2 regions of the Shewanella marisflavi genome follow, and region 2 is predicted to be linked to the other one. Evidence: predicted binding sites of a transcription regulator. Region 2 holds the regulator's gene; the other holds the start of a gene.

Region 1 (4,406 bases), 460 kb from region 2:
GCTAAGATAAGCCTAGCCACAGGTCAAACGCCAATAATAAGCCTGCGCAAAGTCTTATCTCGAGAAATTAGGATTACTATGGGGCTGGCGACATATTATGTCAAGATAGCGCTTTGATATGATCTCGAAGTAAAAAAACCACGCTAAGCGTGGTTTTTTTGGAATCTGTATTTATTAAAGATCTAGCGCAAGAATCTTCGACTTGCGCTGATAGTTGTAAAGCTGTTTCTTCTTATTTGGCAGGGCATCAACATCGACTATCTGGAAACCATGTTCAAGGAACCAATGTATGCTGCGTGTCGTGAGCGCAAACAAGCGAGAGTAGCCGCGCACCTTGGCCTGACCTATGATGTTTTTCAGCAATACGCTTCCGCGGTCAGCGTCACGATAATCGGGATGCACCACCAAACAAGCAAACTCACCGGCATTATCTTCTTCGAAAGGATAAAGCGCGGCGCAGCCAATCACCAAACTATCACGCTCGATCAGCATAAACTGCTCTATCTCCATCTCCAGTTGCTCGCGCGAGCGTCTGACCAATATACCCGCTTGCTCTAACGGACGGATAAGATCCAGGACACCACCGATATCGGCAATACTTGCCCGGCGCAGCCGCTCAGCACTCTCAGTGACGATCTGAGTACCTATACCATCACGGGAGAATAGCTCTTGCAGTAGGGCACCATCATCGAGGTAACTGACAAAGTGACAACGTGCCACGCCGTTACGGCAGGCATCGATACTGGCCTGTAAAAAGGCACGTGTCCCCACGCACCAATTATCTTCGTCGGTTAGTTCTGACAAAATTCGCTGAGCGTCGGTGGGCATCAGCTCCGCAATCACCTCGCCATTACTGTCTATAATCCCCTCTTTGGCGCTAAAGCCAATCATCTTATCGGCCTTAAGCTTGACCGCAATCTGGGTCGCCACCTCTTCGGCGGTCAGATTAAAACACTCTCCGGTGACCGACGCCGCCACAGGGCCTAAAAGCACTATGCCATGGTTATCCAGCTGACGTCTTAGACCTGCTACATCGATGCGTCTTACCTTGCCACTCAGGCAGTAATCCACACCATTATCGACGCCCAGGGGCTGAGCAATCACGAAGTTGCCACTCACCACGTTAATTTGTGCCCCCTGCATTGGGGTATTACTCAGGCTCATGGAAAGACGGGCGGTAATGTCCAGTTGCAAACCACCTACAACCTGTTTGATCACCTTGAAGGATTCTTCATCGCTGATGCGTACGCCATTATAGTATTCGGGCTTCAAGTTATGCGCCGCCAGCGCCTCATCGATTTGCGGTCTGGCGCCATGCACTAAGACAATTTTGATCCCCAAGCTATGGAGCAAGGCGATATCGTTAATGATTGAGCGGAACTGACTCTGGGCAAGCGCCTCCCCCCCCAGCATGACCACAAACGTTTTCCCCCTATGTGCATTCACATAGGAAGCAGAATGACGAAACCCCTCGACCAACTCAGTAGTGCGCACGCGCGTAACCTCAACAATAAATATGTGACAACATCGCCACCAAACGAATAACAAGCCAATATTATTGCATTTAAATTCACATTAAAAGCATTTGTTTTCATTATGGGCGATATTTTTCATCACAGGAATAACGCTGGGATAAAGCATAGCAGAACAGGCTTAAATCAGGAGCTTAGCAAGCGAAGGTAAGTGTAAGCGATAGAAACTTCGCCCCTAGAGCAAATAGCAAAGCTCTGGGAAAGTTTGGCGGTAAACTATGGGGGTTTTTAATGGATTCTGCACAAAAAAAAGCCCCTACAAGAGGGGCTTTTTCCAAAAAAACGTTAATCAAGAATTACTTGATTTTCGCTTCTTTGTACATAACGTGCTGACGGATAACAGGATCAAATTTCTTGATCTCCATTTTTTCAGGCATGTTACGCTTGTTCTTCTCAGTCGTGTAGAAGTGACCTGTTTTAGCGCTAGAAACTAGCTTGATCTTCTCACGGTTACCTTTAGCTTTAGCCATGGTTTATTACACCTTCTCGCCGCGGGCACGAAGTTCAGCAACAACAACTTCGATACCTTTCTTATCGATAATACGCATACCTTTAGTAGATACACGTAGCTGTACGAAACGCTTTTCGTCTTCTAACCAGAAACGGTGGTTCTGTAGGTTAGGTAAAAAACGACGACGAGTCGCGTTCTTAGCGTGCGAACGGTTGTTACCAACCATCGGCTTCTTGCCAGTAACTTGGCATACTCTTGACATGTCAATCTTCTCCAAAAACAATTTAACGCTCGAGCATTAATGTACCTCGAATATGGCCGTCGCCCGAGGCACACAAAGAGGGCGCATTTTATACAGGATCTAAAATCAAAGATCAAGGGATATTCAATCTATCCATCCCCTCTCTGCAAACGAAACTATCTCACGATCGCCTATAACCATATGGTCTAACAGCGAAACATCTATAGTCGCCAACGCGTATTTCAATCGCTCAGTAATTCGCCGATCAGCATGACTGGGCTCAGCCACCCCAGAAGGATGGTTGTGACACACAATCACAGCTGCGGCCTTTTTCTCAAGCACTAGGCTTACCACTTCACGTGGATAAACCGAGGCTGAATCTATGGTGCCACGGAACAGTTCAACGAATTGAATGACCCTATGCTGACTATCGAGCAATAAGATGGCAAACACTTCGTAGGCACGATCCGCTAATTGTCTCATTAAATAGTCCCGAGTTAAATCAGGATCTGTCAAAATCTTTCCTCTTTGTAGATTTTCTTTTGCAATCCGCTTATTTAATTCAATAGCTGCCTGCAGTTGGGCGTATTTAACCGGGCCTATACCCTGTATCTGGCATATTTCACTCATTGAAGCGGTAAACAGAGGTCTTAGCCCCCCAAAGTGGTTCAGCATGGTTCTGGCGAGCGATACGGCACTTTGGCCTTTAAGGCCGTTTCTGAGCAGCACCGCGAGTAATTCGGCATCAGAGAGTTGCCCGGCACCGCTACGCAACAGTTTTTCACGAGGCCCCTCTCCTTGAGGCCAATCCTTGATCGCCATAAACACTCCTTGTCGTGGCCAACTTGTTACACCTAGGGTTTAGAGTATGGTCTAGTTTTTAAAAACTTGTATCCTCAACCGAGACACGATTGTGGTATGGTTAGCGGGCAAAATTAAACGCGATTAGTGATCAATATGAGCCTAACTAACAAAAAGATATTGCTGGGAATTGGCGGTGGTATTGCCGCCTATAAGTCTGCCGACCTGGTACGTCGCCTGAAAGAGCGCGGCGCCGATGTGCGCGTCGTGATGAGTCAAAGTGCGCAGGAGTTCATTACACCGTTGACGCTGCAGGCGCTCTCTGGCCACCCAATAGCCACCGACTTACTTGACCCGGCAGCCGAGGCAGCGATGGGCCATATCGAACTTGCCCGCTGGGCGGATATGGTACTGATAGCCCCAGCGACCGCCAATCTGATTGCCCGCATCAATGCCGGTATGGCCGACGAGCTGATCACTACCACTTGCTTAGCCACCGAGGCGCCAGTGGTGCTTTGTCCGGCGATGAATCAGCAGATGTATCGCAACACCGCTACCCAAGACAATCTAGATAACCTGAGAAAACGTGGCCTCACCATCTGGGGACCGGCATCAGGCAGTCAGGCCTGTGGTGAAATCGGCCCAGGACGCATGGAAGAGCCGCTGGTTATCGCTGAACGTGTCGAACACTTCTTTGCCCCTAAACTGCTTCAGGGGGTATCGCTACTGCTCACCGCAGGGCCTACCCGAGAAGCTATCGATCCCGTGCGCTACATCTCCAACCACAGCTCAGGCAAGATGGGCTTTGCCCTGGCCAGAGCCGCAGCCGAGATGGGCGCCAAGGTCACCTTAGTGACAGGGCCTGTGAACTTAGAGACACCGATGAATGTCAATCGTCTCAATGTCGGCTCTACTCAGGAGATGCTTGACGCCGTGATGGAGCAAGTACACCACTGCGATATCTTCATCGGCTGCGCGGCTGTCTGCGACTATCGCACCGCGGATATTGCCGACGAGAAAATTAAAAAATCCTCGACCGAGATGTCACTTGCGCTTGTGCGCAATCCTGATATCTTAGCCACGGTCGCGGCCCATGAGGCTCGCCCCTTTACCGTAGGTTTTGCCGCAGAGACACAGGATGTCGAGCATTACGCCAAGGATAAGTTGACGCGAAAGAAGCTGGATATGATCGCCGCTAACGACGTGTCTGATCCGGCGTTAGGCTTTAACAGCGACGCCAACGCCCTTAAGGTATTCTGGCCCAATGGCCAATATGAGCTGCCCGCTACCGACAAATACACCCTAGCCAAGCAATTACTCACCCTAATCGCACAGCAGATGAAGACAGCATGAAGACGCCTATAGAACTCAAGATCCTCGA
Region 2 (4,406 bases):
ACGCGGCCGAGAAACTGCCAATGCCCTGTTTGGCAATAGCGCCAGCGTATTAGTAGGGGATTTCCTCTATACCCGCTCATTTCAGATGATGACCGAGCTTAAGAGCATGCAGGTTCTTGAGGTGCTCGCCGATGCCACTAACGTATTGGCCGAAGGTGAAGTGCTTCAGTTAATGAACTGCAACGATCCGGACACCACCGAAGAAAGCTATATGCGGGTGATCTATTGCAAGACCGCCAAACTATTCGAGGCAGCCACACGTCTCGCTGGCGTACTGGCCGATAGCAGCATAGAGGTGCAAACCGCCCTTGCCGACTATGGTAAATACTTAGGCACAGCCTTTCAGCTTACCGACGACCTACTCGACTATACTGCCGACACCGAAGAGCTGGGCAAAAACATAGGTGATGACTTAGCCGAGGGTAAACCTACTCTGCCACTGATCTACGCCATCGCCAATGGAAATGAGGTCGAACGCCAATTGATCCGCGATGCGATCGAACAAGGCGACGGTACAGGACACATAGAAACCATACTAAATGCACTACAAGAGTGTGGTGCCCTTAACTATACAGAGAAAAGGGCTCAGGAAGAGGCTGAGAAAGCGATACGCGCCTTAGACATTATTCCTGATAGCGACTACAAGCAGGCTCTGATATCGCTTGCTAAAATCGCTGTCGCGCGCAATCACTAATTAGAGCAAGTCTTCAAGCTTGCGGTGCGTCGATAACATCACACATAAAAAAATGGAGCCAATTGGCTCCATTTTTTATTCAGGACTAAACCTTACTCACACTGCGTCTTACTTAACGAAGTCGACACCCAGAGTGATATCGGCTTTCAGTGTATCTAGCATAGCGTCACGAGCGTTAGCTTCAAACTCGCTCACTTCACCATAAGCAAGTACTTGCTCAACACCGTTCTTACCCAGAAGTACTGGTTGTGCGAAGAACTCGGCATGTTCACTGCCACCATCAACATAGGCACATTCCACCACGTTCGCTTCGCCCTGTAGGCCACGAACCAGTGACAGACCGAAACGACAAGCCGCTTGACCCATAGAAAGGGTCGCGCTGCCGCCACCGGCTTTAGCTTCAACCACTTCGGTACCTGCGTTCTGGATACGAGTAGTTAGTGCTGCCACTTCTTCATCAGAGAAGCTTACGCCTTCAACTTGAGATAGCAGAGGCAGAATAGTCACGCCACTGTGGCCACCGATAACGTTAACTTTAACGTCAGCAACATTCAGACCTTTCGCTTCGGCAACGAAAGTTTCAGAACGGATAACATCAAGTGTCGTCACACCGAACAGACGGTTCTTATCGTAAACACCCGCCGCTTTTAACACCTCAGCAGCAATAGCCACTGTAGTGTTCACTGGGTTAGTGATAATACCAATCAGCGCCTTAGGACAAGTTGCTGCGCACTTCTCAACCAGGTTTCTTACGATACCCGCATTGATGTTAAATAGATCTGAGCGATCCATACCAGGCTTACGTGCAACACCTGCAGAGATAAGTACCACATCGGCACCTTCTAACGCTGGCGTTGGATCTTCACCCGCAAAACCTTTAACTTCAACAGCGGTAGGGATATGGCTTAAGTCTACAGCAACACCAGGAGTAACTGGTGCTATATCATAAAGGGATAGTTTTGAACCGGCAGGCAATTGAGTTTTAAGTAGTAGGGCAAGAGCCTGGCCAATACCACCGGCGGCACCAAGTACAGCAACTTTCATAGTTATCTCCGTTAATTCTTGGATATTATGTGATATAGATCTAGATTTACCGATGGCGCAACATTACTGGAATCACGGTAAAAATTCAATTATCCCTTAGTCGTGTGGCCAGATAATTTCATTTTATCGTTGCAAGCTGCCATTTACGCCCCTTTTGCGATATAGTGGCCGCACTTAGCTCCACTCCCCCGCCCAAACCACACACCAAGTAGAATCTGAATTTTTATTCACACAATCCGAATAACACTTGACTAACGGCGCAAAAATATTCACAATGAGCCAGTTTTTTGAATATAAGAATAATTCGATATGCAAGCCAATAAAAATCAAGACGAACTTGTAAAGACCTTTAAGGCTATCTTGAAAGAGGAGCGCTTTGGCTCCCAGAGTGAGATAGTGAATGCCCTGCAAGCCGAGGGCTATAACAATATTAACCAATCCAAAGTCTCACGTATGTTGAGCAAGTTTGGCGCAGTGCGTACTCGCAACGCCAAACAAGAGATGGTCTACTGCTTACCGGCCGAGCTCGGAGTTCCGACGGCGGGCAGCCCACTGAAAAACTTAGTCCTGGATGTAGACCATAATCAATCTATGATCGTCGTCAGAACCAGTCCTGGAGCAGCTCAGCTTATCGCGAGATTGCTGGACTCAATAGGTAAGCCCGAAGGTATTTTGGGTACCATTGCCGGTGATGACACCATCTTTATCTGTCCATCGAATATTCAGGAAGTGGACAAGACCCTAGACACTGTCAAATCACTATTTAACTACGCAGATTAATCGCAGCTAAAATAGGCTAAAAAAAAAGACACCTCTGAGTGTCTTTTTTTTGTTTGCGACCAAATTGAATATTGTATATCAGATAGGATACACTGAGCCAGAACCATCCCCTCTATCACCTGATGGTTAAGGACCCGAGATGAATAACAATAAGATAATTAATATCGACAACCTCTGCTGGGAATCTTGGCAACACTCAAATCAATACGCCAGTCATCAAAAACATATCGGCGATGCCGCTGGCTGTCGACAGATAGGTGTCACCATGGAGCGCCTTGAACCAGGCAAGATCTCCTCTGTCGCCCATTATCACACCAAGGAAGAGGAACACCTCTACGCATTACAAGGCGAAGCAACCCTGTTTATTAATGGTGAGCCACATGACTTCAAACAGGGCGACTATATCTGTTTTACTGCCAACTCTGGGGTATCGCATACATTAAAGAATGAGTCCGATGCCGATTTTCTCTTCTTGGTATTGGGTAACAGAGATCCCCATGATGTTGTAGTGTACCCAGAACACAATAAAGTACAGGTAAGATCTATCGACGAGATCTACGCCAAGCGGCCCACCAACTATTGGGATCCCGACCACTAATCCACTTCTATCTGGCATAAAAAAACACACCTTAAGGTGTGTTTTTTATTGACTCGACTTCGCGGCGTTAGCCCTCTAAATCAGCTTCTCGCTCCATGAAATCCAGCGAGGGGGCAAAGAATGCCGAACCGGTCAACGCCTGAGTGAAATGCATTAGGTGATCGTGATTCCCTTCTCCGTCGCCATGGATCATGCTGTGCAGCATCTTCTCAAAATGCACCGAATTGTTACAGACAGAAATAAACATCAGCCCCTGCTCTTTCATCGAGCCGTATGGCATGCTCTGACGTAAGATCTCCATCGAATTTCCATCGACATCTTTCAGGTTCACACGTTTGGTATGACTGGTGAGCGGCTTATCTTCAGAGGCGTACTCGATATTGTCTATCTTAGTGCGACCAAAAATATCTTCCTGTTTCTTCTGTGGCAGTCGATTCCATTTGCTCAGGTTATGCGCAAACTTCTGCACATGGACGTAACTACCACCGCGAAACACCTCATCTTCATCACCCACTAAGGCCACGTCCTGACGGTGACGTCCCTTGGGGTTTTCGGTACCATCAACGAATCCAGTCAGATCCCGGGTGTCCATAAACTGGAAGCCCCGCTCCTCATCCACCAGCTCAACTAAGTCTTCAAACATCTGGCAAACCTCGTTCGCCACCAGGTGCAAGATGTCATAACGGTCACAGCGCAAATGCACAAAGAGATCATATTCATGGGCCGGCGCATCGCGGTTATCGGCGTGCATAGCGGGAAAAGGCTTTAACTGCTTGGGGCGCTGCACCGGATAGAGACTGTCCCAATAGTTCGCGCCAATAGCGACGAAACCGTTAAAGGTACTGTCGGCATATTGGTCGGCTAATTCATAGATATATTGAGCAACATTGGCGACACAGGGACGAAGTTGAGATTCGACACCGTCATTAGCGTTGAACATCAAATACACACTATGTAAATTTCCTTCGGCACACACACCCAGTTGTTCACGTGGCATAACCAGATTATCCATAAATAAACCTACCTTTCGTCAGTCTCAATTTCGGCAATATTATCCGAAACTTTAGCGATAATTAGTATTACACAACCCACAAACCGTTAAAGCGAAACGTCGTTAAGTGGGTAGATTAACTTTTTTTAATGCCCGCAACCATAGTCGGTTGCAAAAGTGTTATATCAATCAGGCTTAAAACAGGACCACAGGATGGGGCTCAACCGATAATGCCACACGCTGCCCTGGGGTGAAACCATGCAAAGCGGAACGTACCTCAAGTATCTTCTCACCAATTA

Evidence for each region. Region 2 encodes ArgR, which controls arginine synthesis, uptake and breakdown. Its sites were predicted from a motif close to ANTGAATANNTATTCANT; they were not measured.
Region 1: a site for ArgR is predicted at 1,558-1,575, ahead of argA (amino-acid N-acetyltransferase). Genes of this name have one in related genera too.

The regions. Positions count from the first base shown of each region.
Region 1 covers NZ_CP022272.1:3,892,853-3,897,258, forward strand. The annotation lists gene argA (amino-acid N-acetyltransferase) at 175-1,494, opposite strand; gene rpmG (50S ribosomal protein L33) at 1,829-2,002, opposite strand; gene rpmB (50S ribosomal protein L28) at 2,009-2,245, opposite strand; gene radC (RadC family protein) at 2,369-3,046, opposite strand; gene coaBC (bifunctional phosphopantothenoylcysteine decarboxylase/phosphopantothenate--cysteine ligase CoaBC) at 3,182-4,378, shown strand; gene dut (dUTP diphosphatase) at 4,375-4,406, shown strand, end outside.
Region 2 covers NZ_CP022272.1:3,436,317-3,440,722, forward strand. The annotation lists gene ispB (octaprenyl diphosphate synthase) at 1-694, shown strand, start outside; gene mdh (malate dehydrogenase) at 803-1,738, opposite strand; gene argR (transcriptional regulator ArgR) at 2,048-2,518, shown strand; gene CFF01_RS15180 (cupin domain-containing protein) at 2,658-3,116, shown strand; gene CFF01_RS15185 (Dyp-type peroxidase) at 3,184-4,128, opposite strand; gene CFF01_RS15190 (ABC transporter ATP-binding protein) at 4,303-4,406, opposite strand, start outside.